One region of the Nocardia sp. NPDC058176 genome, then DNA from elsewhere that is predicted to be linked to it. Evidence: riboswitches for the same ligand, from Rfam matches in the RefSeq annotation. Region 1 holds a riboswitch; each other region holds the start of a gene.
What was found. A riboswitch is a leader RNA that binds a small molecule or an ion and turns the genes downstream of it on or off. The one in region 1 is predicted to bind cobalamin.
Positions count from the first base shown of each region.

Region 2: it holds a riboswitch for cobalamin, as region 1 does, so the genes downstream of both, glyA (serine hydroxymethyltransferase) here and ACFVVM_RS05835 (ABC transporter substrate-binding protein) in region 1, are expected to answer to the same signal.
Region 3: it holds a riboswitch for cobalamin, as region 1 does, so the genes downstream of both, metE (5-methyltetrahydropteroyltriglutamate--homocysteine S-methyltransferase) here and ACFVVM_RS05835 (ABC transporter substrate-binding protein) in region 1, are expected to answer to the same signal.

Region 1 is NZ_JBHVVA010000001.1:1,241,409-1,244,677, reverse strand. Features, by position in the region: gene ACFVVM_RS05840 (FecCD family ABC transporter permease) at 1-225, opposite strand, end outside; gene ACFVVM_RS05835 (ABC transporter substrate-binding protein) at 222-1,259, opposite strand; cobalamin riboswitch at 1,288-1,502, opposite strand; gene ACFVVM_RS05830 (TerD family protein) at 1,529-3,064, opposite strand.
Region 2 is NZ_JBHVVA010000005.1:397,207-400,475, forward strand. Features, by position in the region: gene ACFVVM_RS26195 (short-chain fatty acyl-CoA regulator family protein) at 1-334, shown strand, start outside; gene ACFVVM_RS26200 (hypothetical protein) at 414-860, shown strand; cobalamin riboswitch at 901-1,132, shown strand; gene glyA (serine hydroxymethyltransferase) at 1,201-2,496, shown strand; gene ACFVVM_RS26210 (TetR/AcrR family transcriptional regulator C-terminal domain-containing protein) at 2,624-3,269, shown strand, end outside.
Region 3 is NZ_JBHVVA010000003.1:677,435-680,703, reverse strand. Features, by position in the region: gene ACFVVM_RS21080 (pyruvate carboxylase) at 1-1,211, opposite strand, end outside; cobalamin riboswitch at 1,494-1,697, shown strand; gene metE (5-methyltetrahydropteroyltriglutamate--homocysteine S-methyltransferase) at 1,837-3,269, shown strand, end outside.

The DNA.
Region 1 (3,269 bases):
ACCCGCCAGCGCGAGCGCGACACCGGCGAGCAGCCCGGCCAGCGTGCGCGGCAGCCGGATGTAGCGCACGACCCGGTCGCTGTCGGTGCCCTGGAAGTCGGTGAACGCCGCGAACGCCTGGTCGAGGGTGAGCGGGTGCGAGCCGATCAGGATCGAGGCCACGCAGACAGCGGCGAGCGCCGCACCGGCCAGGATCAGGCCGGTGCCGCGAACGGCGAGCGTCACCGTCCGAACAGATCGGGGTGGATCAGCTCGGCGACCAGTTCGGTGGCGTGCGCGATCCGCACACCGGCGGCGCGATCGGCGAACAGGAACGGATGCACGACGCCGTTGCGGACCGCGGTCAGGTTCGCGAAGGCCGGATTGCCGACGAGCTTGTCGACCTGGGGCTGTCCGTCGGCGCGGGTGTAGGTGGCCTTGCAGCAGGCGCTGGTGAGAATGATGTCGGGGTCGCGGGCGATGAGCTCCTCGGCGCCGATCTGGACGTTGCGGCGCTCGGTGAGGTCGGCGAAGGCGTTCACCCCGCCCGCCGCCTCGATGATCTGGGTGATGAAGTCGATGCCACCGGCGGCGGTGTAGGTGCCGTCGTCCTTGGGCGTGATCACCGCGACCCTCGGCTTCGGCGCGTCCGCCACCTTCGCGCCGACCGCGGCGATCCGCGCGCTCAGCTCCGTGACCACGTCCTCGGCCCGGTCTGAGACACCCCAGAGTGCTCCGAGGTCACGCAGATCCGCGTACACGTTCTCGAACCGCACGGTCTTGGGGTCGATCGCCTCGTCGGCGAGTCCGTCGGCGCTCGGGCACAGCGGGCTCACGACCCAGGTCTGTACGCCCAGCTCGTGCAGGCTCGCGCGGGTGCCGACGCTGTTCTGCGCCGACTTGGCGAACACGCCGTTGAACCCCGACAGCACGAAATCGGGCTTCTGGGAGAGCAATTCGTCGCGACTCGGCAGCTTCTCGACATAGGCCGACTTCGCCTGCGCGTCCTGGTATTCGGGCAGTACCGTGGAGTCGAGGAACGCGGTGCCGACGAGCCGGTCGGTGACACCGAGCGCGTGCGCGATCTCGATCGAGGGCTGGTAGGCGGCGTAGATGCGCTGCGGCGGTGCGCCGACGGTGATGTCGATCCCGCAGTTCGCGCGGGTCACGGCGTTCGCGCCGGTGGCTTCGGATTCGGGCTGCACACCACAACCGGCGACGACGACCGCACAAGCGATCAGCGCACCGGTACGTAGGCGCGCGACAACAGACAGGGTCACGGTGACGGCCTTCCAGGTCCTCGTGGAACGGTTACTGCGTAGCCGTGGCCGGTCTCCTGGCTGACGGGGATTCGCGCGACGGATCCACCTTCCCAGGGCACACGTGCCCCAGTGGCTCCGGACGACAACAGCCGTCCGGATCGATCCGTCGCTCCCGATCACAGTGGCGAGGGCCGCACCGGTTTCACACCGATTTCCCGAACACCACGGCTCGGGGACTGTACCAAGATCACTACTGGACGGTCGACTTCCCCCGGGTCATCGCGCGATCAGCGGGCGTCGGGGCAGCGGCCGGAGTAGGTGCTCAGACCCAGACCGTTGCTCTTCTTGCTGCGACCGACGGGGCCGTTCTTCGCGGAACGGACCCAATTGCCCGCGGTGTCGAGGACAGGCATGCGCTCGCTGAAGGCCCGGCTGTACTGGACGGTGCCATCGACGGTGAGGATGCCCTCGCGGACGTCGATGTGGGCGACGGTGGCCCAGAAGGAGTTCTTGCCGTTGCCGATCACGACGGTGATCTGGTCGGCGTCGGGACCCGGCAGGCCGTCGGGACCGGGGCGGCCGTAGCGGACGCGCACGCGCGGGTTGCCGAACTTGTCGATGGCGCCCGCGCCGTTGTCGACGGACTGGTAGACGTTGAGCAGCAGGTCGCCGTTCTCGGTGGGGCGCACGATCACTTGCTCGGTGGCGGGCAGGTTGTTGGCGCCGGGGCCGCGGCTGTCGCCCTGGTGGTGCATGAACGGCCAGGTGTTCAGGTCACCCTGGTGCCCCTTCTCACCGCTGATCACGACGTAGTCGCCGGTGACCTCGTTGCGGCAGAAGAAGTACACGTCGAGGTCACCGACCCCGAACTGGGTGACGCGGCCGTGCTGGTCGTATTTCGCACCGCGCCCGTCCCATTCGAGGCCGACGGTGAGGACGTAGCCCGGGTCACCCTTGCGCAGGTCGATGCTGGCGCGGCGGCTCGGCGAATCCTTGGTGAGGACGACGTCGACCTTGCGGAGGTCGATCGCGGGTCCTGAGGCGGGCGGAACCTGTTGTGGCGCACCGGCAGGCGTCGCGAAGGGGGCTTGCTGCTGGCCGTATTGGGGCGGCGCGGCAGGGTGCGGCTGCCCGGGAAACTGCGGCGCACCGGCAGGCTGGGGCGGCGCGAAAGACTGCGGCGGTGCGGGGTACTGCGGTGCGCCAGGCTGCGGCGGCACGGGGAACTGTGGCGCACCAGCAGGCTGCGGCGGCGCGAAAGACTGCGGCGGCGCGGGGTGTTGCGGCGCAACGGGTTGCGGCGCGGCGGGTTCCTCGTCGACGGAGATCCCGTGCTCGGTCGCGAAGGCCGCGAGCCCGGCGCTGTATCCCTGCCCGACCGCGTCGAGCCGCCACCCGCTCCCCCGGCGATACAGCGCGACGGCCTGCAACACCGTCTCGCTGTCCAGACCCGGCGGCACGAAGGTCAACGACTGACTCGCACCGGCGATCGAGATCCGCAACCCGGTGACCTCACCGAACCGAATCTCCTGTGCCTCGGTGCTGCCCGCGATCACGACCCGATGGATGTCGGCGGGCAATGCCGAAAGGTCCACCGACACAACAGCATCGGATTCCAGCTGCACGCCGGGCGCCGAGGGATTGTTGAAGAAGACGAAATCGGCGTCGGAGCGCACCTTGCCGTCGGCGGTCACCAGCACCGCGGACACATCCACCGCCCCCGCCGGGCTGTCGAGGTCGATGCGCACGGTGTAGCGCCCGTCGACCAGATCGGTCTTCGACCCCTTGGACACCTCGCCGACGGTTGCCGCGGTCCCACTCATGTCGTGCTCCTACCCCATCCGTGCGCCGACCGTCGCGCCCGATCGAGGTGATCGGCGCGACTCCGCTCCCACCGTACCTGCCGGGCGCCGGTGCCACGGCGGGTCGCGCACGAGGTGATCACCCCGGCGCGGTGTTCACCCTTGTCCCGCTCGATAGCGCCGCCGGTTCGCGCGTTGGCTTCGATCACAGCGTCCCGGAACATCG
Region 2 (3,269 bases), on a different contig from region 1:
GCAGATCGCCGAGATGCCCGACGGCCGCAAGTACCTGTGGCTGGCCCGCACCACCGACGAGAGCGCGCCCGGATACCTTTCCGCCAAAAGGGATTTCGCCATCGGACTGGGGTGCGACCTGGCCTATGCCGAGAAGCTGGTCTACTCCCACGGCCTGCCGATCCACGACGAGGCCACCGCGGTCCCGATCGGCGCGGGCTGCAAGATCTGCGAACGCCACGAGTGCGCGCAGCGCGCCTTCCCGCAACTGGGCCGCGCGATCCGGGTCGACCAGAACCGCGCGGCCAACATCCCGTACACGCCGGTCGACCGCGCGGCACGGGCCTCGCGGTAGCTGCCTGCGGCGCACCGCGTAGCGGCGATCGCGATCGCGGCGTGGGAGGGCATTGCCGGACGCGGTGGCCTCCGGCATCATCGACCTCGTGACCAAGGTGAGCCTGACCACCGAGCTGCCGATCTCCGCCGAGCTGGCCCGCTCGCTCGCCGCCAAACCCGAACTGTTCGCCTACGTCGTCCGGCCGTACCTGCGGGTGCCGGGGATGAGCATTCCCGAGCACATCGAACCGGGCGCACTGGGTTCGGCCCGGCTCTGGCTGTTCGGGATCGTCCCGCTGTGGACCCACCGTCTGCGGATCGTCTCGCTCGACGAGTTCGAGATCTACACCAACGAGCACGGCGGCCCGCTGCGCGTCTGGAATCACCGGCTGACGTTCGCACCCCTCGGCCCGAACAGTTGCCGCTACACCGACGAGATCGAGATCGAGGACGGCCTGCACGGCCTCGCGACCCGCGCCTTCATCCACCTGATGTTCCGCCACCGGCACCGCCGCTGGCGGGCGCTGGCCCGGGTCCTCGCCTGAGACCGGGCTCTCCGCTCGCCGAGCTGCCCATCTATGCTGTTCGCGCAGCTGGTTCGCTGGTGACGACGTTTACGGGAGCCCCCGATCCGTCACGAGCGTCGAAAGAGGGAACCCGGTGGGAATCCGGGACTGTCCCGCAGCGGTGAACAGGAACGACCGCCGTCATCGGCACTGGACGCGCACGTCCGGGAAGCGACGGCCAGTAGGTCGACCCGAGGATTCCGGGTCGATGCCCGTGAGTCCGAAGACCTGCCCGCTGTGCCGGATACGCCGTATCCGGCGGCCGTCGCCTCGCGGATCTGGCGGCGATCATCCTTGCTAGCCAACGGAGTTCGAACCTGTGGTTGTTTCCAGCACCTCTGTCAATGATCTGTCCCTCGACGAGCTTGATCCCGAGTTGGCCGCCGCGATGGCAGGCGAACTCGCCCGCGAACGCGACACCCTCGAAATGATCGCCTCGGAGAACTTCGTCCCCCGCGCGGTCCTGCAAGCCCAAGGCTCGGTCCTGACCAACAAATACGCCGAGGGCTACCCCGGACGCCGCTACTACGGTGGCTGCGAAGCCGTCGACGTCGTCGAAACCCTGGCCCGTGACCGCGCCAAAGAACTCTTCGGCGCCGAATTCGCCAACGTCCAACCCCACTCCGGCGCCCAAGCCAACGCCGCCGTACTCATGGCGTTGATGAACCCCGGCGAAACGTTGTTGGGTCTCGACCTCGCCCACGGTGGGCATTTGACCCACGGCATGCGGTTGAACTTCTCGGGCAAGCTCTACGACGTCCACTCCTACGGAGTGTCCAAAGAAGACCACCGCATCGACATGGACGAAGTCCGTGACATCGCGATCAAAGCCAAACCGAAGGTCATCGTGGCCGGTTGGTCGGCCTACCCGCGTCATCAGGACTTCGCGCGCTTCCGGGAGATCGCCGACGAGGTCGGGGCCTACCTGTGGGTCGACATGGCCCACTTCGCCGGCCTGGTCGCCGTGGGCCTGCATCCTTCCCCGGTCCCGTATGCCGATGTCGTGTCCTCCACCGTCCACAAAACGTTGGGTGGCCCGCGCTCCGGGTTGATTCTGGCCAAGCAGGAATTCGCCAAGAAGCTCAACAGTGCGGTGTTCCCCGGGCAGCAGGGCGGGCCGCTCATGCATGTGATCGCGGCCAAGGCCGCGGCGTTCAAGATCGCCGCGACCGACGAATTCACCGACCGCCAGCAACGGACCCTCGCCGGTGCCCGGATCCTGGCCGAACGCCTCACCGGCGCCGATGTCGCCGACAAGGGTGTTTCGGTGTTGACCGGCGGCACCGACGTCCACCTCGTCCTGGTCGATCTGCGTAACTCCGAACTCGACGGCCAGCAGGGCGAGGACTTGCTCCACGAGGTCGGGATCACGGTCAACCGCAACGCGGTCCCGTTCGACCCCCGTCCCCCGATGGTCACCTCCGGTCTGCGGATCGGCACCGCCGCCCTGGCCACCCGCGGCTTCGGTGACAGCGAGTTCACCGAGGTCGCCGACATCATCGCCGCGACCCTGGCAGGCACTTCCGATACCGAAACCCTGCGGGGTCGGGTCTCGAAGCTGGCGCAGAGTGTCCCGTTGTATCAAGGCCTGGAGGACTGGAACCTCCTCGGCTGACCATCCACCCCGAGGCCGATGGCCCGGTCCACCCCCAAGGCCCGGACCATCGGCACACCGGACCAACCGCCTTGTCAACGCTGTAGGCCTACACTGATCACCAGTCGACGCAGACGGAGGTGCCCCGATGGCCGAAAGTTCGACAGACCGGCCAGAACCACGCTTCGGACGCCCCAGCGGACCCGTGACCAGGGAATCGGTGCTCGCCGCCGCGCTCACGATCGTCGACCGTGACGGTGTCGACGCGCTGTCGATGCGGCGGCTCGCCGAGGCGGTCGGGCGCGATCCGATGGTGATCTACCGGCACCTGCCGAACAAGGCCGCCGTGCTCGACGGCGTGGCCGAACTCGTCTTCGAACAGCTGACCGTCGACGCCGACGATCCCGACTGGATCGCCCAGCTGCGCGCGGTCGCCCGCGCGTTCCGCGCGATGGCCCTCGCGCACCCCAATGTCGTTCCGCTGCTGGTGACCCGGCCGCTGTCCACCCCGCTCGGGATGCGGCCGCCCGCGGTGGTCCGCCCGCTCGAAGGCGTCCTGCGCCTGCTCACCACGGCGGGCTTCACCGGCGCCGACGCGCTGCACGTCTACCGCGCGCTGTTCGGCTTCCTCTACGGCCACGTGCTCAACGAACTGCAGGAGATCGTCGAGCGGCCCGAGGAATCCGACGAGGTCCTGCGCCTGGGCCTGCACCGGCTGCCGATCGGCGAATTCCCGCTGTTGCGCGCGCTGGCCCCGACCCTGGCCGCCTACGACGGCGCCGCCGAACTCGAAC
Region 3 (3,269 bases), on a different contig from region 1:
GCGGCGGCCGCGGGCAGGTCACGACCGCGGCAGGTGAGCTTCACCAGCATCGAGTCGAAGTAGGCGCCGATCTCCGCGCCCAGGTTCGCGCCACCGTCGAGGCGGATGCCCGCGCCACCGGGGGTGCGGTAGGCGGTGATGCGGCCGGTGTCGGGGCGGAAGCCGTTGGCGGGGTCCTCGGTGGTGATGCGGCACTGCAGCGCCGCGCCCCGGATGGCGACCGTGTCCTGGCTCAGGCCCAGGTCGGCCAGGGTCTCCCCGGCGGCGATGCGCAGCTGCGACTGCACCAGGTCGACGTCGGTGATCTCCTCGGTGACCGTGTGCTCGACCTGGATGCGCGGGTTCATCTCGATGAAGACGTGATTGCCGCGCTCGTCGAGCAGGAACTCCACCGTGCCCGCGTTGATGTAGCCGATCTGGCGGGCGAAGGCCACCGCATCGGCGCAGATCCGTTCCCGCAGTGCGGGATCCAGATTCGGCGCGGGCGCGAGCTCGATCACCTTCTGGTGGCGGCGCTGCAGCGAACAGTCCCGCTCGAACAGATGCATGACATTGCCGTGCTGATCGGCCAGGATCTGCACCTCGATGTGGCGCGGGTTCACCACGGCCTGCTCGAGGAAGACCGTGGGATCACCGAAGGCCGACTCGGCTTCGCGCGAGGCCGCCTCGATCGACTCCCGCAGCTGCTCGGGTGCGGCGACGCGGCGCATACCGCGCCCACCGCCACCGGCGACGGCCTTGACGAAGATCGGGTACTCGAGTTCGGCGGAGGCGGTGAGCAGTTCCTCGATGTCGGCCGAGGGTTCACTGGACTTCAACACCGGCAGCCCGGCAGCGCGCGCCGCCTCGATGGCCGTGGCCTTGTTGCCCGCCATCTCGAGCACCTCGGCGGTGGGCCCGATGAAGGTGATGCCCTCGCGCGCGCAGGCCGCGGCCAGGTCGGGGTTCTCGGAGAGGAAGCCGTAGCCGGGGTAGATCGCGTCGGCGCCCGCGCTCTTGGCCGCGTCGATGATCGCCTCGATCGAGAGATAGGCCCGGACCGGATGGCCCTGCTCCCCGATCTGATAGGACTCGGCCGCCTTCAGCCGATGCACCGAATTGCGGTCTTCGTACGGGAACACCGCGACGGTTCCGATGCCTAGTTCGTAGGCCGCTCGGAAGGCGCGGATGGCGATCTCGCCGCGATTGGCGACCAAGACTTTCGAGAACATTGGCCTACGGTACCCGGACCCGAACCACCGGTTCACCGGCAAGGTGGCTTCGTCGCATTCTTCACAGCGCACACCCGCCCACCTGCGAAGTTGCGTTCATCGGACCGTCACATCTCACCGTTTCGGACCGTCGCCGGTGCGGACTCGCGAGACCGGGTAATCCGCAGGTCACGGCACTGTTGGGGATGGTCCGGTCATCTCCGGCCCGGCGAGGCCCTATGCTGGTGGGTGCAGCTGGTTCGCCTGCGCGGTGGAAGAGTCGGAGCCCCGACCTCCCGCGCCGGTGTCGAAGCCCGCACCGGATCCTCCGGTGCCGGGTGAGAGGGAACCCGGTGAGAATCCGGGACTGTCCCGCAGCGGTATGCAGGAACGACCGCCGTCATCAAGCACTGAGCCCCGAGCTCGGGAAGCGACGGCCAGTAGGTCGGTCGATCACACGACCGGTGCCCGCGAGTCCGAAGACCTGCCGACTGTGCCGGATACGCCGTATCCGGCGGCCACCGCCTCGTGGATCGGGCGCGCGGACCACCAACAGACCTACCGCACGTGTGTCGTAGTGGACGGTCCGGCGGTTGGCGTCTGCCCGCATGGTGAGGGCCGTCCGTACCGCACTGGAGAAACTTCCGTGACTGTTTCGCACACTCCTTTCACCGCAACGGTTCTCGGTCTGCCCCGGGTGGGCCCGAACCGGGAGCTCAAGCGCGCCACCGAGGCCTACTGGGCCGGTCGCGCCGACGCCGGTCACCTGCACACCGTCGGCCGTGAACTGCGGCGCGCCCAGCTGCTCGAGCTGCAGGCCGCCGGCCTGGACTCGGTGCCGGTCGGCACCTTCTCCTACTACGACCAGGTGCTCGACACCGCCGTGCTGCTCGGCGCGCTGCCGCCGCGGGTCGCCGGGATCGCCGATCCGCTGGACCGCTACTTCGCGGCCGCGCGCGGCACCGACACCGTCGCCCCGCTCGAGATGACCAAGTGGTTCGACACCAACTACCACTACCTGGTGCCCGAGATCGGCGCCGAGACGGTCTTCTCGCTGAACCCCGAGAAGCTGCTGGCCGAACTGGCCGAGGCGATCGAACTCGGGGTCGCGGCCCGCCCGGTGGTGGTCGGCCCGATCACCTTCCTGAAGCTGGCCAAGGCCGCCGACGGCGCGGCACTGGACCGCCTGCCCGAGCTGGTCGCCCTCTACCGCGACCTGCTCACCCAGCTCGCCGACGCGGGCGCGCAGTGGGTCCAGATCGACGAGCCTGCGCTGGTCACCGACCTCACCGAGGCCGAGATCGCGCTGGTCCGCGAGACCTACACCGAGCTGTCGAGCGGCGAGCGGCGACCGGCGATCCTGGTCGCCACCTACTTCGGCCACCCCGACGGCGCACTGGCCGCCCTGGCCGACACCGCCATCGAGGGTGTCGCGGTCGACTTCACCGCGGGCACCCAGGTCGGTGACCTCGCGGTGCTGCCCGCGCTGGCGAACAAGCTGGTCGTGGCGGGCGTCGTCGACGGCCGCAACATCTGGCGCACCGATCTCGACGCCGCGCTGAGCACGCTGGGCACCCTGCTCGGCAGCGCCGGTTCGGTGGCCGTGTCCAGCTCGTCCTCGCTGCTGCACGTGCCGTACTCGCTGACCCCCGAGACCGGGCTCGACGAGCGGCTGCGCTCGTGGCTGGCCTTCGGCGCCGAGAAGGTCGCCGAGGTGCGCGTGCTCGCCACCGCCCTCACCACGGGCACCGATGCCGTCGCCGCCGAACTGGCCGCCGCGCGTGATGCCGCCGAATCGCGGCGCACCGATCCCCGCCTGCACGTCGAGCAGGTCCGTACCCGGCTGGCCGCCCTCGACGAGAGCGACCTGAACCGCCTGCCCGCCGACGAGCGGCGCGCCCTGCAGCGCGACCACCTCGACCTGCCGGTGCTCCCGACCACCACCATCGGCTCCTACCCGCAGACCTCGACCATCCGCCTGGCGCGCGCCGCCCTGCGCAAGGGCGAGATCGACCAGGCCGAGTACGTGCGCCGGATGCAGGCCGAGATCGCCGACGTGATCACCCTGCAGGAGAAGCT